DNA from 4 places in the Bacillus sp. BC05(2025) genome. Region 2 is predicted to be linked to each of the others. Evidence: riboswitches for the same ligand, from Rfam matches in the RefSeq annotation. Region 2 holds a riboswitch; each other region holds the start of a gene.
What was found. Region 2 has a riboswitch for lysine ahead of ACZ76X_RS10010 (amino acid permease). Riboswitches for the same ligand answer to the same signal wherever they lie in the genome.

Region 1 (5,504 bases), on a different contig from region 2:
GAGTGAGTTTCCTGTTTCACTCGCTGCAACAATCGGCTTTTTCATTTCACTTGGCTGGGAACAAGTAAGTTGGGTTTGGGTATTTTCTCTTATGCTCGGTGGTATCGTAGCGGCACCAATCGCTGCATGGCTAGTGCGCATCGTTCCTTCTCATTTACTTGGCGTATTAGTTGGTGGCCTTATAATCTTTACAAACATTCGTACACTGCTTACTACATTTAAAGTGGATCCAACTATTATTTCACTTTCTTACGTGGCAGTTGGTCTTGTCGTTATTATTTCTATTTTCATTGCTGTTCGCAATCATTCCAATCGTTCTAACGCGCCGACAGCCGGATATCCGAATGATCAAAAACAAATGCTACCATAACGATAAAAATACCGCTCGATATACGTCGAGCGGTATTTTTTATTTTTCTATTTTCCAATGAATCATCGTTTCTGTAGTGCCAGTTCTCTTCATATGTAATTTCTCTAATACACGAATCGAGCTTTCATTTTCAAGAAGTGTCTCCGCAATAATTATTTCTACCTCTCCTGTTTGAAAAGCCCAATTTATTAATTCTCTTACGGCTTCTGTCGCATACCCTTTATTCCAATATTTCTCAATAAATCCGTAACCAATTTCTACTGTATGTTCCTCATTTGGTTTTCCTTTAAATCCTATATCACCTAGAACGATGTCATCTTCTTTACGAATGACATGCCACGCCCCCCACGGTAATAAAGCCTTATTTTGTTTTACATTTTCTACATGCCCTACAATATGTGGACCACTATTATATCCTTGCTCGTTAGCAACGCGAATACTCTCTTCTGTACACGGTACTATATAGAGCCTTTCTGTTTCTAATTTCATATTGATTTCCCCTTTTTTGATTCAACGTTTCTCTAATTATATCAAAAAATATAACCTTATTATAAATGTCGAATTATATTTTCTGAATTTTCTTTTATTTTTGAAGGGTTTTTCGATATTTTTTGCGAAACATTTGTATAACAATTTCTTTCTTTATTTTTTGTTACATAACAGTAGGTTCGGGTGGAGTTTTGCAAGCGTTTCCTATACAATAACCGATATTTTTTGACTTTTCCTAACAAAATATCTTGCAATATATTCAGAAACTCATTACAATTGCCATATATTAAAAATCTTAGCAATATATAAATCCTCATCAATCCGATGAGGTAGAGGTTGCGACTTTTAAGAGTAAGACGGACGAGACACAGGGAATGTCACCAACTCCGTTTGAAAGGAAAAGTCGCCGAAGTTTATATTTCTTCTCTGGAAATATGAGCTGGGGCTGTCTCCGAAAGGAACAGAACTGTCACGTTTACAAAATTACCGTGTAAACGTGGGGTGCTATCTTAACGGAAGGGTATGATGGGGTGGTTATTTGTGAAACGTTCCGCCAAATTCCTTTGGCGGTTTTTTGTATTTTTCTCCCCCGCTCCTTCCTATCTTACAAGAAAAGGAGTGTTGAACATGAATAGCGCAACGAATCAAGCTACCTCTAAAACGCAAGCTACAAAAGAAACAGGTGAATTAAGACGCGGTCTAAAATCTAGGCACCTTACAATGATTTCTCTCGGCGGTACAATTGGTACCGGATTATTTCTTGCCAGCGGTGGTGTCATCCATTCAGCTGGACCTGGTGGCGCATTAATTGCATACGCCGCAATTGGGATTATGGTTTACTTTTTAATGACAAGCTTAGCTGAACTCGCAGCTTACATGCCTGTTACCGGTTCTTTTAGCACGTACGCAACAAAATTTGTTGATCCATCACTTGGCTTTGCACTCGGATGGAACTATTGGTATAACTGGGCCATTACAATTGCTGCTGAACTAGCGGCTGTAACATTAATTATGAAATTTTGGTTCCCTGATACCCCTTCTCTTATTTGGAGCGGATTATGTTTAGCTATTATTTTCCTTTTAAACTACTTATCTGTTAAAGGGTTTGGTGAATCTGAATATTGGTTCGCACTTATTAAAGTCGTTACTATTATTATCTTTTTAATTGTCGGCTTCATGATGATTTTTGGAATTATGGGCGGTGAAACTGTTGGCTTCAAAAACTTCACTGTTGCAGATGCTCCATTTAACGGCGGCATCATGGCAATTATCGGTGTGTTTATGGCAGCTGGTTTCTCCTTCCAAGGTACTGAATTGTTAGGAGTTGCTGCTGGTGAAACTTCTGATCCAGAGCGTAATATTCCGAAAGCGATTCGTTCCATCTTTTGGCGTATTCTTTTATTCTATATTCTTGCGATTCTCGTTATCGGTTTATTAATTCCTTATACAACTGAAAGCCTTGCTGCAAGCGATGTAACAGTAAGTCCATTTACACTTATTTTTGAAAAAGCGGGCGTTGCCTTTGCTGCTTCTGTTATGAACGCTGTTATTTTAACGGCAGTACTATCTGCTGGTAACTCTGGTATGTATGCATCAACTCGTATGCTTTGGGATTTAGCTCGCCAAGGTAAAGCACCAAAATTCTTAGGCAAATTAGATAGCCGCGGTGTACCTGTTAACGCATTAATCGTAACGTCAATTGTCGGTAGTATCGCTTTCATTGCTTCTTTATTCGGTGACGGTGTTGTATACATTTGGTTATTAAACGCATCTGGAATGTCTGGCTTTATCGCATGGGTTGGAATCGCAATTAGTCATTACCGTTTCCGTAAAGCATATATCGCACAAGGCAAAGATTTAAAAGACTTACCATATAGAGCAAAATGGTTCCCATTCGGTCCAATCTTCGCATTTACACTTTGTATCATCGTAATTTTAGGACAAAACTACGGCGCATTTATGGGTGAATCAATCGACTGGAACGGCGTACTCGTTTCTTACATCGGTTTACCACTCTTCTTAGTACTATGGTTAGGATATAAATTTACGAAGAAAACGAAAGTGATTCCACTTGATAAATGTGAACTAAAATAAAGTGAAACGAGCAAACAAATTGTTTGCTCGTTTTTATTCCAATGCTTCTCCCTTCCCTATTGCTCCTGTTTTTGCAATAATAAAGGAAATATAAATAAAGGTTGGGATACGATGAACATTCGCATTACTGATGAAGCAAAAGCAGCTATACATAGATTAGAACGTGAAGACAAAAAGATTATTCGCATTAGAGGGACAATGACAAACTCTTGTAGTATTTTCGTTGATGTTGATTTAATTTGGGATACATATGTTGCAGATGATGTTGTATATGAAGATGCTAATTTTACCGTACAAATGGATTCATTTACGAAAGACTACACTGGTGATACGGTGAAACTTGATTATAAGACGACTGGTTTTAGTATTACGACTCCGAGTGAGACTTTGGTTTATGGGTTGTCGATAAAAAAATAAAAATTGTTTTCAACTGACCACTGAGGTGAAAAAATGGCTAAATATGTTCCGTTAAAATTTTTATTTAATGAAGAATTAGCAGAAAAAATGGCTGATTCTATTTGTAAACACGATCCTAATTTCCCTAAAAGAAACTTTGTTTCTTCCGTAACATGTAAAGTTGAAAATTTAGAGTTAAAGCAGCGGATTGAAGTAATAGCAGATGAATTACATCATACATTACAAAAAGATTTTAATGCAGCAATACATATTTTACTGAAAACATTGGGACCAGAAAACACAACAGAAGTAGGGACATTTACAAACGGATATATGTACATGCCTATTGCAAGATACGTTGAAAAATATGGGCTTAACGATTTTGAATCCTCATTTAACGCCATGTATGAAATAACAAAAAGGAATACTGCTGAATATGCCATTCGGCCTTTTCTTGAAACATACCATGAAGACACACTACACATATTACAACAGTGGATTCATGACGAAAATAGCCACATTAGGAGATTAGTTTCCGAAGGCACAAGGCCAAGACTTCCTTGGGCTAAAAAAATGGGAGCTCTAAAAGGTGACTTTAAGAACAATTTACAGCTTCTTGAACCATTAATGAATGATCCTTCTAAATATGTCCAAAAATCAGTAGCCAATCATATGAACGATATTACGAAAGAAGATCAAGAACTCGTTTTTCAATGGTTGCAGCAGTTACGTGATAAACAGCATCCAGTTAATCCTTGGATTATAAAACATGGGTTACGAACGGTTATTAAAAATGGTAATTTGCCAAAAGATTTTTCTTTTTGAGTATTTTAAATAAAAACGCGTATGCTTCAAAAATAAAGCATACGCATTTCTTTTAAATACAGCAATAACAAACGTTTTTTCCAACATTCCCCTTCTTCAATGAAAGGTCTATAGCATTATTTCGATAAAGCTAAACCACCTACCATTGCTCATAAAATCTATCCCTATTCCATTTCTACTTGCTTCATATAATATTCCATCGCTTCATTAAGCCATTTTTGTTCATCTTCTGTGAAAGGCGAAGGTATCATATTTTCAAGTTCTTGCATATCCAGTTCTTCCACACTAGTATTAGCTAATTTTTGTATCAAATCTTCACTAAGAAATGAAAAAGACTCTTCTATATATTCCTTAATCATCTCTTGTACTTTCGAATCCTCGACTGGTTTACCATATAATTGTTTAACCTTTTTAGACAATTGAATAAACGTTTTATCCAAGGCAATTTTATCTTCTTCTGATTTCTTTGATATTTTTTCCACGATATCCGTTAACTTATGGCGTTCCGTCCATTCTTTGTGTGTATGTTCAGTATTCATACTGTAAATAAGACTAAATAATACAGTACTATCTACCTCTTCTTCCTCTTCGACTAACTTCATTACTCTTTTAATTGCTTGCATTGATTGCTCAATTTGTTCTTGTTCTCTTTCTAACACTTGCAAATGGAGAGACAAGCTTTCATTCAGATCAACGCTAAAGCTTGATTCATGTAACAAATTAGCGACTTTATCTAGACTATAGCCTAGAAATTTTAAACTTATAATTTTTTGTAAGGTTATAATATCTTGATACTTGTAAATGCGGTGCCCTGAAGAAGGATTCTTTTCTGGTTGTAACAATCCAATTTCATCATAGTAATGCAAAGTAGGAATTGGTATGCCCGTTTTTTTCGAGAATTCTCCAATAGAAAACTTTTTATCCGTATTCATGTAAATCCCCCTATTAAAAGTATAAATTCATTATAAAACCTAAAGTAACTAGAGGTTCAAGAGGATAATTCAAGAAAATTCAAAAATGTTAAAATGCATGTAATCAATACGTATTGCACTATTTCATTTAATGGCCCAATTATTGCAGAGCATAACCTTCCCTCACAAATTCAAAGGACTTTCACTTACTTATCCCGAATATATAAATAACCATTCTCACAAGGAGCGAATGTATATGAATCTATTCGAACACGAAACGTAAAACCGTTCCACTTTAATAAGAGGTCCTCCTTTTTTCTTTTCTCATCATATCATTTACTTACAAAATAGGAGGATACAATTATGAAACGTGATCCATTATTTTTAACTTTATTAGAAAGTGCTAATACAAATTTTAG
Region 2 (5,504 bases):
AAGCATGTTTGCGTTGATTATCTGTAACGTGGTCTTCCAATTGCTCCATTTTTTTATTCACAATATAGGCCCCTCCTTTACGCTGTTAATTTAATAGATACCCTTTTTATTAGGACGTAAACATGTATTATCATTTTTGTATGTAAAAATCATAAAACATCGGTTGTGCCGGTGATTCTTATTTAAGGAAGGAAAATAAAAAAGGCAAGGAGATAATTTATTTTCTCCTTGCCTTTTAAGATAAGTCTTTTCGTTAAAACGAGGAAACGCGTTGCTTCGTTTTTGGTACAATAATACATTTGATCCAGAGTAACCCGACAGTCATAATGATAAGGCTATGTAAAAATTGACCTGTAGCAATGAGTATAACAATTGAAAATACAATGAGTTGAATGCTTAGCAATATAAAGATTAAGTGAAGAAATTGATTCATTCGTTTTTCAGTATCAATTGGATATAATGCTACAATAATATTTCCCGAAAAATATTTCCACAGAGAACGGAGTTGCATAGAAATCATATATAGGACGATATATGCGATAGCGCCTTTTGCGTATATGTTTGGTATAAAATATAAGGCGAAGGCACCAATTAATCCTAAGCGGATATATATACCGAAATAATCATTCCCGCGTAAAAATGCGAGTGTATGTAAATAGAAGAAAGTTGCTTGCTTTTTATGTAATAAAGGTTCAATCCAATTTGTAAGCCACTTTCTTTTACTTACTTGCTTATTCAGTTGCGGAACATCGGTGAAAATGCTAGCAAATTGATAAAAACGAACGTTCATTTTTTCTTCTTGTTCAATTATGTAATCCCATGGTATTCGTTTTGTTGGCTGCTTTTTCGTGTATAGAAGCAGGAAAGCAAGTAGTAAGAGCAATCCGCCTAATATGAGAACATGTGCTGAAAAAAATAACATGTAAATAATGAGTGCGTTACAAGTAATACGAATAATGAACCATATGCTTCTTTCATGACTATCACGCCACATCCAATGTATGTATATGTTCCAAGCTTTCGTAATCATTAGAACGATAAAGATTGTACATAAGAAAGGTACTGTTACTTGTAATGATTGCATGGCAAGTGGAACGAGAATAAGGAACATAAATAATAATGGGAAAAGCTGAATGATGTAATTATATAGAAGAGATTTTTTAAAATAAGATGTTAGTTTCTCTTCTAATGCGAGTAAATAGACAGCGTCAGGTTTTTGAATAAATGTACGGATCGGGCATCTCGTTATAATGAATGTAAGTACAATCGTGATAAGTAGTAAAGATATTCCTTTAGAAGGAGATGCTTTTAAAAACTGAGCATAGTAGTATGCGCCAACGCATGAAATAAAGATAAAGCTATATAGTAAACCGTTAATCATACGTGCAAAGTATGTAATGATATTTTGCATATGTTGTTGGAAGCGACTGCTCCATAGCGATTCGATTGACATGTTTTTCACCTCTTTGTTCTATTATATATGTTTTACAAAAGAAAAAACGAGCAAATTGCGTTATGCAACTTGCCCGTTTTTCTTTTCGTTATTTTTTTTCTGATCACGATTCATTAATGGATAGAAGGCAAAGCCGATTACGAATAAACCAATTCCGAGAAGGAATGTTTTTATATCGGCTGCGCCCGTTTTAATAACCCATAGTGCGTAGCAAAGTGCGATCACTGCGACTATCCCATCTGTAATTCTTGCCCGCATTTCATTTTTATACGTTTCACCAGTAGCGACTAGTTTTAACTGGAAGATTGGTGAAACGAGATATGGAATGAGGTAGGCTAGTGTTGACACGGTAATAACGAATGTATAAGCTTCCGCAATTGTTCCTGATAATGTTGAGAATAAGAACACTTGCGACATAATGTTTGTTAATCGTAATGAGTAAATTGGACTTCCTTTTTTATTCGTTTTCGTGAAGAAGGAAGGGAAGAAACCTTCTTTTGCTGCTTGATACGGTACTTCTGAGCTTAATAAAATCCAACCTAAGATGGAACCGAATAGGGAAGTAAGAGCAAGTAATGCCATCAGTTTCCCGCCGCCATGACCCATTGCAGCGTTTAGTGCATCTGCTAATGGACGTTCAGAAGCTTGTAATGTATCAACATGAAGTACACCCATTGTTAAAATTGTAATTCCTAAGTAAATCGCAACGGTAATAAGTAACCCCGCAACTGTTGCACGTTTTACCGTTTTTGGAGAAACAGCACGGTTTGATAGAAGAACCGCTGATTCAATTCCGATAAATGCCCAAAGCGTTGTAAGAGCAGCTAAGTTTACTTGTGAAAGTAGGCCGTGTGATACACCTGATTTATCGATCATCGGTGTGTACCATTGTCCAAACTTAGAAGCTTCGAATGCAAATAACGTAACGACGATGAATAAAAGGAATCCAGTTACTTTCGTTGTTGTTGCTAAGAAGTTTAGCTTTCCAGCTCCACTTACACCGTTCGTTAATATAATATGAGTTCCCCAAAGTAAGATGGAACAAATCGTAAATGTAATTAGTTTTCCGACTTCTACGTTAAAAGAACCGATTGAAAATAGTAGTCGTGTATCTTTCATAATTGGGAAGAAGAGTGATAAATATCCTGCAAATGATGTAATGATGGCAACGTTACTTGCCCAGTTTGCAACCCAATACCCCCATACCATACTGAAACCAGCCATTTTTTTCTTTTTTGGTGTTGAGAATAAAGCATATGCATGACTTTGTGGTCCTGTCGTTAAATCAGGACGACGAATTGCTAAATTACCGAAAACAAGAGCTAGCATTAAAACACCAAACCCTGTTGTTAACCAAGCTAAAGTGACACCGAGAGGGCTTGCTGTTTGTGCTAACGTACTTGGCACCATGAAAATACCAGCGCCAACCATGTTACCGACAACGAAAGCTGTTAGTACCCAAAAGCCCCATTTTTTTTGTTGCATAGAAAATACCTCCAAAGTTAGTATAACCAAGTCAAGCGAGGAGATATGTATGTCTTCCTAAGTCAGGAAGAGAAGTCCCAAACAAAACAAAAAAAGCACGTAATTTGCCGCTACATGCTTTCTATCTTATAAGAAACCCACGACATACCTCTCGATAGCTCTCCACAAACGAAATGTTTCATTTGTGACAGTTCTGCACTTATTAAATAGCAGACCCAGCAAGCGTGCATAGTGGCCACGGGCTTACTTCGGCAATCATTCCTTTCTCATTCCTTCATCAATGCCACTACATCTCCTGAAATGATACTCTTAATGACTGCAACCTCTACCTCACCGAGATACGAATGAGGATTTAAATATTAAATTAACGTATTTAAGAGTAACAAATGAATTTTTATACGTCAATGGATATAGTAATAATCAGATTATAGAGAAGAGTTTGTGATTAAAAGTAAGAGGGATTGTTATGTGATGTTTGAATTTTCGTAATATAATACATGTTATTAGCGCTAGATGATTGAAAAGGGGGATGAAGTATATGTCTGTATGTCATAAAAATTCAGTAATAGGTGTGTTAGATTCGGGAGTTGGGGGATTAACAGTTGCGAGCGAAATTATAAGACAATTGCCTAAAGAGAGCATTTATTATATTGGTGATAATGAGCGTTGTCCGTATGGGCCAAGAAGTGTAGAAGAGGTACAATCTTTCGTATTTGAAATGGTTGAGTTCCTCAAACAGTTTCCGTTAAAAGCTCTAGTTGTAGCATGTAATACTGCTGCAGCTGCTGCATTGACTGTGTTGCAAGAAGTACTGCATATTCCAGTTATTGGCGTTATACATCCGGGAGCAAGAGCGGCAATTAAAGTGACAAAGAAAGGGAAAATCGGAGTAATTGGAACTGTAGGTACGATACAGTCTAATATGTACGAAAAAGCATTACAAGAGCTTGATACATATTTGGAAGTGCATAGTCACGCGTGCCCGACTTTAGCTACAGTTGTAGAAAATCAATTAGAAGATACAGCATATGTAACGCAGCAAGTGAAACAAGCTTTACTGCCATTAACGAAAGAAGATATAGATACGTTAATTCTTGGATGTACGCATTATCCACTTTTAGAGTCTTATATAAAAAAGGAACTAGGAGAGGATGTAACAATTATTAGTTCTGCAGAAGAAACAGCGATAGAGTTAAGCACAATTTTACAACACAAAGGAATTCTGTCTGACAATTTGAATCCGAAGCATCGATTTTTTACAACAGGCTCTGTTTCTTCATTTGAACATATTGCTGAGAGGTGGCTAGGGTATCAAATTTTTGTAGAATGTGTACATTTGCCGATGAAAAATGCGCGTATGTATAATTAGGATGTATTAAATTACTTTTTTAATAAATCAGGTTCGTTTCATAAGAAGGAAAGAATAATCTTTTAATTGAAGTGTTTAAGGGCAGTTCAATTAAAGGGGAGATTGGATTATGGAATTATCAAAGTCTCAATTATTTGCTTTAGAGTACATTTCAAAATATGCAGAGAACGAAAAAGGTGAGGCGAAAGCAACCATTAATCATATATTGAAAATGTCTAATATTACAGATGAAATGTTTGAAGAAGCTGTCATTCATTTAAAATCAAATGCGAGAATTGCTTTACACTTTCATCCAGACAGATTAGATTCGAATATGAAAAATATTGCTGAAGCACTGTTTGAGCAAGGCATATATAAAAGTCAGTTTGAAACATTATTATCTAATGGGAGTGTATCTGCTTATCCGGGTGGTGAGCGTGACCTTTGGGAAAAGAGAATATTTGGAGGCGCATATCAATTGGAAGGGGCAACGAATAATGAACGACCTAAATATGGGGCACTAAATGTAATGTTACATCCAGATGGACCTGCCCCGCGTTTTGGATCATGTTATTTTCTCTTATCTCCAAAAGTTTCTTATCGCTCTACATATACGTATTTAGATTCACATCAAGATCCAAAAGAAAAGGGTACTTATGAAGAGTTTGATATGATTTTAGCTGCTCTTTTGGAAGAGACATTCGTAAGAGATTTTGCAATTGGGGAAGGGAATTTGACTCCAACAAGACTCATTCATCATTTGCTGGCTAACTTGGAAAGGCCGTTTATAGATTTCGCAGACAAAGAGTCAGCTCGTAATCTTAATCATTATATAGAAGCACAGATTCATGGAGATATTTCTCTTAAAGAAGATGTGGAAGCACTTGTTGTAGATCCTTCATTTAAGGGTACGAATGTAGGTAGAACTTTAGAAGAAATTTGTTTGAAGTATTCTATTGATTTGTATTGGCACATGGGTTTTGTACTTATGGTAGATGAAGTTCCGATGGATTTTAGAGGTTCAAAAATGCCATCTTTGGCAAGACGTATTGCACGAAATCATTGTATCGATGCACATATAATTGGCTCTGCTGTGGCGAATTTGAAAAGGAATCCACTATCCTGGAGTGATCGCGGAACGTATGAAGAAGTGCTTCAGGAATTAAAATTATTATGGCATGTTTTAGTTCGATTTGGAAAACCAAATCGGAATGTGAA
Region 3 (5,504 bases), on a different contig from region 2:
TGGCAATAGAAATGCCGAATAATGAAAGTGTGCAGCTGTAAGTAAAACAATGTCAGAACTAAAGTGCATAATGGAAAGCTTTGCTACAGAAGCAAAAAACCAGAATCCACCTAAAAACAAATATATAAACGCACTATCGATAGCCGTTTCTTCTAACGGTTTCCATCCTCTTTCTAGTAATCTATTCATACCAAATAACGTAACGATTCCCGTATATACAAACCAAATTATCGCAAAGATATATTGATTTGTTACGAAAGCTAACATTGCACAAATCGCTGCTATCGGATATAAAAACGATACGGATTTATAAAATAATAAATACGATCCATTTCGTGCTCTTTTATCAATAATACAAAAAGACATCGGTATAAATAACAAAATAGATAATAAAATAATTGCTTCAACTGGGTTTACATTTGACCACTCACATATTAAAAAAATAATATAACAAGCAAGCCCAACTATTATATTTTTCATATCATTTATTTCCTCTCCACAAATGTTCCCCTATATGAAAATAATGAACCAATTAACGGATTGCGTACTTGTACATGAATTCGAAAGCACTGTTTTGTTTCATCATAACTTTCTACAATGTTGGCCTCTCCGTATAAGAATATAGGTAACGGGATTTTTCTTCTAAACATGTAAAACCATTGTTTCTTTGAAGAAATATGCATCGCCCCCATCTCATCAATATGAAAATTCAGTGTAGAAACAAGTATGTGTGGTTCACCAAAATAATCTACAATTTCATTATTCTCTTCATCCAACTGCATAACAGCGTTAAAATATCTTTTCTTATTTTGAAAATAAAAAGTACGATTCCACCGCACAAATTCATGTCCGTGTTCATCCCGCTCAGCGGTATTATGTATTGTAAATGGCACTTCCTTCCCCCGTTCAGAGAAAAACATACGGAACTTTGATGCAATTTTTAATATGAATTTTACGAAAAAAGAACCACCAGAAATCTCATCCATCTTTCCTTCTCCAGTAAAACTATTTTCTTCTGTAATCTCATAGCGTTTCTGTAATTTCGGATGAAGTTTTTTATAAGAATCCCCTAATAGTCTTTCATACATATTAGCCATACATTATCCCTTTCTCTTCCTCTTGCAATTTTTTACACTTGGCAAGTTCGTACTATTTATATAACCGACAATTGATAACCCCATTAGTAAAACGTTCAATGTAATTGGATTAAACGGCTCTGTAAAGCTTGCGATATTCGTAAATCCTGCTGCGATTGTTAAGGCTATTAACACACAAATATGTATTATAAATACATTTCGTTTTGGAAATGGAAGTAACCATGTGACACCAAAAATAACTTCTAACAGCCCAATTATTTTAAGAATAAAAATACTATTTTCAGTTGAACCAATTATGACCGAAAGCATTTTCACTTCTTCTGAATGAGTAAACACTAATTTTGGCACTACCCCTTGATACATCCATACAAAGGCAAATAAAAAACATACGATCCAATATGTCATCGTTCTTCTAATTAGTAATCTAGGGTGAAGTCCCTTCTCTAACCATAATTTTAATGCATCAAAGCTCCAAGCAGTCGCCCAGCCTAATAACGGCCGAAACATATAGAAATCTATTACATTCCCTATACGACCAAACCTCGTATCATAATCATATTGCGTCTCAAAATGAATGTGTTCTTTACGGGGGGTATACTTCCAATAACCACGCCCTGTTTGAATAAGAGATAATCTATTATCCGTCCAAAATTTTAAAGAAGAAATACGTTCTCCCGTTTCTTTTCTTATCTCACCTATCGATTCACCTTCTCCAGCTATTTCAAGTCCAAATCCAATCTTTGTTTTATATAAAAACTTCTGTGGTTCTCCTTCTTTTTTCTCTACATACGAAATTTCAGTAAAGCGAGCATCCCATTCTGTATGTATATGTGGTTCTTGCGTGTATTCCCATAATTTCTCCATTGTTGTGTTCATTTTTGCAGAAACATAAATAGGCTTTTTCCCCTTCATTCTTCCACCTCCAATGCACTATAATTTTAATGTACATGCAATGAATTTAATTTGCTACATTTTTCACAAACTTTTTCGCAAAAAGAAAGAATTTTTAAAATTTATACAAAACACTTGATTCCCCCAAAAATTTAAATTATTATAAAACAAATGTTACCAACAACTTCATAAATCAAACACTCTCGCCTAAAACGTGAGATAGAGGTTGCGATACTTATGAGTATTCTAATGGAGACACAGAGATGTCTATGAAATTAGATGAAAGGAAGTGTTGCCGAAATCGATATATTTCTCTGTATGTATCGATTGGGGCTGTTTTCGAATAGAAACAGAACTGTCATATGTACAGACGTGTACATATGAAGAGCTATCTACAAAAAAGAGATATCATTTTTATGATATTCCTTTTTTGGCGGTTTTTTTATTAGCTCCGTTTTCTGTTTCCCTTTTCCTGTAACAGCACCATCCTCACTTATTTGAGATGGTGTTTTTTGTTTTTCTCTGGTAACTACAGGAATATTGGGATTTATATATGTCCTAATCTATTCTTAAAAATGGATGAAAGAAGGAATTCGTAATGGAAACGATTGTACAAAAATTTGGTGGCACTTCTGTCGGAAGTGTTGAGCGCATTCAACATGTAGCAAATTTAATTATTGAAGAATATGACCGAGGACATAGTATCGTCTCTGTCGTTTCAGCAATGGGAAAAAGTACAGATGAACTTGTCGCACTTGCTAACGCGATTACAGAAAATCCGAGTAAACGCGAAATGGATATGCTTCTATCGACAGGAGAGCAAGTGACTATTTCATTATTAACGATGGCACTACAAGCAAAAGGTTATAATGCGATTTCATTAACAGGATGGCAAGCTGGTATTACGACAGAATCTGTACATAGTAGTGCACGGATTACTGACATTCATACAGATCGAATTCAATCTTATCTTACTGAAGGTACGATTGTTATTGTAGCTGGATTCCAAGGAATGAGTGAAAATCATGAAATTACAACACTTGGACGTGGTGGTTCTGATACAACTGCTGTTGCATTAGCTGCTGCACTGAAAGCAAAAAAATGTGATATTTACACAGATGTGACCGGCGTATATACGACGGACCCACGAGTTGTAAAAGATGCTTATAAATTAGATGAAATCTCTTATGACGAAATGTTAGAGCTTGCAAACCTTGGTGCTGGTGTATTACACCCGCGTGCTGTTGAGTTTGCTAAAAATCACAATGTCATGTTAGAAGTTCGCTCAAGTATGGAACAAGAAAACGGAACAATTGTAAAAGGAGAATGTAACATGGAACAACAATCAATCGTGAAAGGTATTGCATTTGAAGATAATATTACACGCGTCACAATGAAAGGATTAGAACAAGGTGCACTTTCAACAGTTTTCTCTACATTAGCAGCGGCGCATATTAATGTAGATATCATCATCCAAAGTATTACAAATGAAGGAACTGTTCACCTCTCCTTCTCGATCCATTCTAATGATTTAAGAGAAACATTAGAGGTATTAGAACAAAATCAAGAAACACTTCACTATGAGTCTGTAGAATATGAAAATCATTTAGCAAAAGTATCAATTGTAGGATCTGGTATGGTCTCTAATCCAGGTGTTGCTGCGAATATGTTCACTACTTTAAAAGAAGAAAATATTCATATTAAAATGGTAAGTACATCAGAAATTAAAGTGTCTGTCGTTATTGACCGCCTTCATTTAGTAACCGGTGTCGAGGCACTACATCAGTCATTTATGGCGAAAATTGAGCCTTTAGTGCAGATGAGTTAATTTCCACTAGTAAAACTTAAAACAAATGAGATGAATCTATTTCTTTCCTATGTTAATAGAAATAGGGTGGGAATATTTTGCGGGGAAATCGAAGTTATTCTGTCGAATAGCAATTACTGTATCAAATTCTTAAAACTACTTAAACATAATAGCATTCCTGAAATAAAGTTCATGCGTATCTCAGTAGTAGCAGGTTTACGAAGTGTTGTTCCCTATCAAAATGTTTATTCTATACCCGAAAACACCTTGTCACATTTTCCTACACTGTGACAAGGTGTTTTTTGTTTAAAAGGAACTTTAGTATAATTATGAGGAGAATTAAACAACAAATTTATACATATAAGGAGATAAAGACTATGGCAAACAACAAGTTACTAAGAATGGACAATGTCAGCATCGTTGTAGAATCTCTTGATAACGCAATCTCTTTCTTCGAAGAGATTGGATTAAAACTCGAAGGGCGAGCTACTATCGAAGGTGAATGGGCTGGTCGCGTAACCGGTCTCGGTTCTCAGTGCGTGGAGATTGCTATGATGGTGACTCCAGATGGCCATAGCCGAATTGAACTTTCGCGATTTCTCACACCACCTACTATAGCAGATCACCGGACAGCTCCTGTAAACGCCCTCGGTTATTTGCGCGTCATGTTCACCGTTGAAGACATTGACGAAATGGTATCCAGACTTGCTAAGCATGGTGCTCAGCTCGTTGGCGAAATAGTTCAGTACGAGAATTCGTATCGTCTCTGCTACATTCGAGGAACGGAAGGCATTTTAATCGGTTTAGCGGAAGAACTCGGTAACAAATAAGGAATGTTTTACTGAATTAAAAATATTTGAAAGATATTCTTTCTTAATAAAGCTTAGATTTTCAACCCCGTCCTAACTTTAGAACGGGGTTATGCTTGTTTGGTTTTTTTAACATACTATCAATATCCTAAAATTATTATAAAACAATTTTTTACTTGTTATACTCTTTCCTAGGAAATATAACTGACTCTTCTCACTTCTTATCATATATATCTTTTCTTTTGAAAAACGATCTGAACTCATTCAACATAACTTTCTTTACGTCAGAGTAAAAAACCATCATGAATAGTGCTATCCCTAATAATATCTCTTGCATTCCTTCATAATCAACGAAAGCACTCACAATTAGCAAACCAAATCCAATGTAGAAACCAAATTCATTCTCTTTCTCAAAATCTTCATCTTCTTCATCAATATGTATTTTCTCTTTAAAGCTTTGGTGTCCTTTTATTAATTCATCTAGCGTGACATTATACATTTCGCTAAGCAAAATTAAATTATCAATATCCGGACAGCTTTTATCATGTTCCCACTTATACACAGCTTGCCTTGTCACACCAATTTTCTTAGCAACATCTTCCTGTGAAAATCCTTGTGACTCTCGTAATCTTTTAAGTTGTTGTCCTAAGCTCATAACGTCCCCTCCTTTAACAAATTATTACATATTAGGAGATGAAAAAGAAAGAAACTATTAGTAAAACTCACTGTAAACCATTCGTTTACACAATAAAAAAGAGAGGATAACTCTTTGAGTTAACCTCTCTCTTCTATTAAAACAGATGAATGTTTTCTTTCTTGCAAGCTTCACGTAAATCGTCAGGCCATACAGAAGATTGAACTTCACCGATATGCGCTTTACGTAAGAAGTACATGCACATT
Region 4 (5,504 bases), 510 kb from region 2:
ATGCGATCGTTCCCAATAATATTTTCATATGTTTCGCGCTCTACAACAATTTGTGACGTACCACCTTTTGCGAAGACGACAGCTGGTCTACGAATCCGATTATAATTATTCGCCATCGAGTACCCGTATGCCCCTGTACAAGAAATTGCTAGTAAATCCGCAGAGGCAACTTTCGGTAGATTAATATCCCAAATTAACATATCTCCACTCTCACAGCATTTTCCTGCAATCGAAACAACTTCCTCATTCTCATCGTTCCCTCGATTTGCTAACATCGCTTCATAACGAGCGTTATATAGAGCAGGCCTTAAATTATCAGTCATCCCACCATCGACTGATACATATTTCCGAATACCAGGAATGTCTTTCACAGATCCAACTGTATAAAGGGTCGTTCCAGCATCACCTACAATACTACGGCCTGGTTCAACCCATATTTCTGGCAAGGGATAATTACATACTGTAAATTGCTCTCTCACTGCACTTGTTACAGCTCGCACATACGTCTCAAGAGTTAATGGCGTATCTGACTCTGTGTAGCGTATTCCGAATCCTCCGCCCACATTTAGCACTTTTACTACATAATTTGTTCGCTCTCTCACTTTTTCTAAAAATTGATGAAGAACTTCAATCGCTCGCACAAAGCCGGCTGTTTCAAATATTTGTGATCCGATATGTGAATGAATTCCTAACACGTTATAATTTGATTTTTGTAAAGCAAGCTCAATTGCTTGCATCGCTTGACCATTTGACACGCCAAATCCAAATTTCGAATCATCTTGACCTGTTGTAATATATTCATGTGTGTGCGCCTCTACCCCAGGCGTTACACGAATTAATATGTTCACAAATTTCCCATGTTGCACTGCTAAATCATGCAAAATTTCTAATTCTAAGAAGTTATCTACGACAAAACAACCAATATTCGCCTGAAGAGCCATCACAATTTCTTCATCTGTTTTGTTATTGCCGTGAAAATGAATGCGCGATGCCGGAAATCCTGCTTGTAGTGCAGTATATAATTCCCCTCCAGAAACAACATCTAATGACATATTCTCTTCACGAGCTACTCGGCACATCTCCATGCACAAGAACGCCTTGCTTGCATATGCTACTTGATAAGAGAAACCACTTTCTTTAAAAGCACGATGAAACGCGCGGCACTTTCCTCGAATTGACTCTTCATCGTATACATAAAGTGGTGTTCCATATTGTTTTGCTAGCTGCGTCGTATCGCACCCTCCAATTTCTAAGTGTCCTTGCCCATTGATTCGGCTTGTGCCGTGTAAATACATTTGAATTCCTCCCTTATTTCCTCTAAAACTCATAACCCCAATCTTCTATTCATTGCAGCACGCTTTTAGATAGACAAAAAACGCGCGGAACAATGTTCACACGCGTTTCTTATTAGGAAAAATATATATTGAAAAAATAAACGAGTTGTTATCTCCTCAAAATAAGAAACCGCATCAACATCTCCAAATAGCTCTCCATAAAATAAATCTTATGACAGTACTACATTTATTCAATGCAGTCCCAATATATGAATAAGATGGTTATTCTTATATTTCGGCAATAGTCCCTTTCAACCTATGATCACAGATTCCATTAAATCTCCCATAGTTTACTCTTTCCTATCGCGGCCTCTACCTTTGAGAGTAGATGAGGTAAGTCTATTTAATTTTCAAACATCTAATTGTTGCTATTAACAATACCAAAGGACCATTTTATTTGTCAAACAATTTTTTATATTGTTTTTCTACAGTTTAGTTTCGTATCGTTCGGTAAGCGCTTTACTAAAACCTTCGTCACTTCCCATTCGCCTTCTTCGTTATTAAATGTAATCGTTACCTTCTCAAATGGTGGAGCAATTTTCCCGGCAACACGTTCATACTTCGTTACTTCAATAACTGCTTGAAATAAATATGTACCGCTATACACTTTTTTTAAACTAATAATTTTCGGGCATTGATAAGGCTTCAAGCTCCCATATTGTTTTTCAATTGCTTTATTTATTTTCGGAAATAAGACAGAATAAAGGGCATCTTCCATAAGAGGTGCATCATATTGGGCTATCGACACACTCGGTGAAGCAAAAAGTATAACACTACTACATACTATAAAATACAATAACTTTCGCATTATAACCTCCTTACACGATTCTTTCTGCGCACGACAATAATCATATATAGAAACTCCGTTTTATTGTCTCCTACTGCCCTTTTTCTACTCAATTATTATAAAAAAGCCCACAACTCTCTTTTATTTTCGTATAATGATACTCATAGTATAATAAACATAATAACAAAGGACTGTTCGTATATATAAAATGAGGCGCTAATCAAATCGCCTCACAAGAACTGTCATGCTTTTTAGGAGAGGAGTATATTATGCTACAACGTCTGTTTCCAAAACTGCGATTTGCACTCGTTGCAGTCGTTTTATTATGGATAAAAACATATATTGTGTACAAGCTAGCATTCGATATTAAAATTGATAATTTCTTTGAAGAATTTATGCTTTTTATTAATCCACTAGCTGCGTTACTTTTATTTTTCGGTTTTGCTTTATTTGCATCTAAACACCGAAACCGCATTATAGTTGGAATTAGTTTTATACTATCATTCATTTTATTTGGAAATGCAATGTTTTATGGGTTTTATAACGATTTCGTTACGTTCCCAGTATTATTTCAAACAAATAATATGGCTGATTTAGGGACAAGTATAAAAGAACTCTTTACGTATAAAACATTACTGTTATTCGCAGATGCGATCATCTTAATGTTTCTTTCGCGTAAATTCCCAGCATTTTGCGACAAGACGCCGCTTTCTCGCTCTGAGAAGAGAACTTTCTTTAGCGGTGTAACAGCTCTATTAGCATTACAAATTGTTATTTCAGTTATTTATAAACCACAAATGTTCTCACGCTCGTTTGACCGTCAAACTGTCGTGAAAAATTTAGGTTTATACACATATCATCTATTTGATATTACACTTCAATCTAAATCTTCAGCTGAACGTGTATTTGCAAGTGGGGACGGGTTCTCTGAAATTAAAAACTATACAGATTCAAAAGATAAGCAAGTTGATAAAAATTTATTTGGAGCTGCAAAAGGTAAAAATGTTATTTTAATTTCAATGGAATCTACACAAAGTTTTGTTATTAATAAAAAAATAAATGGAAAAGAAATTACCCCATTTTTAAACGAATTTATTAAAGATAGTTTCTATTTCGATAATTTCTATCATCAAACAGGACAAGGTAAAACTTCTGATGCTGAATTTATCGTTGAAAATTCACTTTATCCGTTAGATCGCGGTTCTGTATTCTTTACTCACGCAACAAATGAATATACAGCTACACCAGAACAATTAAAAAAATACGGATATTCTTCTGCTGTCTTCCATTCAAACGATAAAGCATTTTGGAATCGTGATGTAATGTATCCTGCACTTGGATATGATCGTTACTTTAATTTGAATGATTACGTAGGCACAGAACAAATGTCTGTCGGTTGGGGATTAAAAGATAAAGAGTTCTTTGAACAATCTATTCCAAAGCTAAAATCTTTACCACAGCCGTTCTATACAAAGTTCATTACTTTAACAAACCATTTTCCATTTCTTCTAAATCCAGAAGATCAATATGTTGATGAGTTTAATTCAGAAAGTGGTGTTGTAAACCGTTACTTCCCAACGGTTCGTTACACGGATGAAGCTCTTAAACGATTTATTAAACAATTAAAAGAAGAAGGACTATATGATAATTCCGTTATTATCATTTACGGAGATCATTACGGTATTTCTGAAAACCATAACGCAGCTATGGCCCAGTTCCTTGGGAAAGACGCTATTACACCGTTTGATTCTATGCAACTACAACGCGTCCCTCTCATTATTCACGTGCCTGGTCAAGAGGGAAAGGTCATTTCTAAAGTATCTGGTCAAATTGATATTAAACCAACACTACTTCATTTACTTGGTATTAAAACAAATAAATCCGTTGAATTTGGAACTGACTTATTTATTAAAGAAAAAGACCCACTTATGGTAATGCGTGATGGTAGCTTCGTCTCAGAAGATTATGTGTATACAAAAAACATGTGTTATAAACGAAATACAGGTGAAGAAGCGGACATTTCATTATGTCAACCAAATATCGAAAAAGCAAAAACTGAATTGAAACTCTCCGACAAACTCATTTATGGAGATTTATTACGTTTCGACCCTAACAATCGGTATAAGACTGGAACGATGACAACGAAATTTGAATAATACAAGGTGCAACTTTATAAAAGTTGCTCCTTTTTTTACTTATTTTTCAAATCATTCTTCTATGAAATCTTTCACAAATTGGGAATTTTTTTCGTATGAAGAAGAAATTTATGGTATGATAAAATAAGTAAACTTTCATACACTAATTAAGAATTTATTACAGAAAGCAAGGGATCAGATTTTGTATAGAGCAGCTATTCCAAACTTATTTACGCTCGGAAATTTATATAGTGGATTCTTGTCAATCGGCTATGCATCTTTAGGATATTATAAATCAGCTGCTATTTTAGTACTTATCGGGATGATGTTAGATAGTCTTGATGGGCGTGTTGCTCGTTTATTACGCGTTGATTCACAAATGGGAAAAGAGCTTGACTCGCTTGCAGATGTCGTAACATTTGGTGCAGCACCTGCTGTCCTCATGTATTACACATCTTTCTCCAATTATGGAATCATCGGACTATACATAGCGGGACTATTCCCTCTTTTCGGAGCATATCGTTTAGCTCGATTTAATGTTACACCATCTTCTACTTCAATGAAATATTTCACTGGGGTACCGATTACAGCAGCGGGAGGGCTTGTTGCTTTCTTAACATTATTTTCACATACCATTCCAAAAATCGTTCTTATTACAGTATTTGTAACGTTCGCATTTTTAATGGTGAGCCGCATTCGTATCCCAAGTTTAAAAGATGTACCAATTCCACGATATAGCATCATTATTACACTATTTTTAGTTGGAATCATTATCACAATGTACCAAACAGGGTTCGGTAATTTTTCTGTTTTCTTATTCATTGCTATTCCACTATATATTTTGTATATGCTATCTCAATTTCTTAGACAAAGACCATCTAAAAGAGCAAATAAAGACAAATAAAAAACCTTCCGATTCCGGAAGGTTTCTTTTTATTTTGTAACGAATACTTTTTGATTTACAGGTGTTACAGGCTCTTCACCGTTTAATACTGCTAAAATATTTCTTACTGCCATTTCAGCCATCGCATCACGCGTTTCGAATGTTGCATTTCCTACGTGAGGAGCAAGTACTACATTCTTTAACCCTTTTAGCTCTTCAGTAATTTTCGGTTCAAATTCAAATACATCAAGAGCCGCCCCTTCAATTTCATTCGTTTTTAATGCATGAGCGAGTGCTGCTTCATGCATGATTGGTCCACGTGAAGCATTTATAATATACGCAGTTTTCTTCATCATTTTAAATTG

Region 1: it holds a riboswitch for lysine, as region 2 does, so the genes downstream of both, ACZ76X_RS02785 (amino acid permease) here and ACZ76X_RS10010 (amino acid permease) in region 2, are expected to answer to the same signal.
Region 3: it holds a riboswitch for lysine, as region 2 does, so the genes downstream of both, ACZ76X_RS14355 (aspartate kinase) here and ACZ76X_RS10010 (amino acid permease) in region 2, are expected to answer to the same signal.
Region 4: it holds a riboswitch for lysine, as region 2 does, so the genes downstream of both, lysA (diaminopimelate decarboxylase) here and ACZ76X_RS10010 (amino acid permease) in region 2, are expected to answer to the same signal.

Annotation. Positions count from the first base shown of each region.
Region 1 covers NZ_JBWYRA010000001.1:517,912-523,415, forward strand. Annotated here, with positions in the region: gene ACZ76X_RS02775 (sulfite exporter TauE/SafE family protein) at 1-370, shown strand, start outside; gene ACZ76X_RS02780 (GNAT family N-acetyltransferase) at 410-859, opposite strand; lysine riboswitch at 1,182-1,374, shown strand; gene ACZ76X_RS02785 (amino acid permease) at 1,487-2,953, shown strand; gene ACZ76X_RS02790 (iron-sulfur cluster biosynthesis family protein) at 3,065-3,370, shown strand; gene ACZ76X_RS02795 (DNA alkylation repair protein) at 3,404-4,174, shown strand; gene ACZ76X_RS02800 (MerR family transcriptional regulator) at 4,339-5,106, opposite strand; gene ACZ76X_RS02805 (class I SAM-dependent methyltransferase) at 5,449-5,504, shown strand, end outside.
Region 2 covers NZ_JBWYRA010000002.1:804,645-810,148, reverse strand. Annotated here, with positions in the region: gene ACZ76X_RS10020 (catalase) at 1-61, opposite strand, end outside; gene ACZ76X_RS10015 (ABC transporter permease) at 254-1,453, opposite strand; gene ACZ76X_RS10010 (amino acid permease) at 1,514-2,938, opposite strand; lysine riboswitch at 3,086-3,274, opposite strand; gene racE (glutamate racemase) at 3,477-4,307, shown strand; gene ACZ76X_RS10000 (DUF3626 domain-containing protein) at 4,417-5,504, shown strand, end outside.
Region 3 covers NZ_JBWYRA010000004.1:24,676-30,179, reverse strand. Annotated here, with positions in the region: gene ACZ76X_RS14370 (YndJ family protein) at 1-480, opposite strand, end outside; gene ACZ76X_RS14365 (DUF4166 domain-containing protein) at 486-1,097, opposite strand; gene ACZ76X_RS14360 (DoxX-like family protein) at 1,101-2,009, opposite strand; lysine riboswitch at 2,201-2,387, shown strand; gene ACZ76X_RS14355 (aspartate kinase) at 2,587-3,816, shown strand; gene ACZ76X_RS14350 (VOC family protein) at 4,173-4,625, shown strand; gene ACZ76X_RS14345 (helix-turn-helix domain-containing protein) at 4,819-5,259, opposite strand; gene asnA (aspartate--ammonia ligase) at 5,396-5,504, opposite strand, start outside.
Region 4 covers NZ_JBWYRA010000002.1:296,649-302,152, forward strand. Annotated here, with positions in the region: gene lysA (diaminopimelate decarboxylase) at 1-1,295, opposite strand, end outside; lysine riboswitch at 1,476-1,657, opposite strand; gene ACZ76X_RS07365 (DUF3888 domain-containing protein) at 1,747-2,142, opposite strand; gene ACZ76X_RS07370 (LTA synthase family protein) at 2,391-4,277, shown strand; gene pssA (CDP-diacylglycerol--serine O-phosphatidyltransferase) at 4,459-5,160, shown strand; gene ACZ76X_RS07380 (2-hydroxyacid dehydrogenase family protein) at 5,190-5,504, opposite strand, start outside.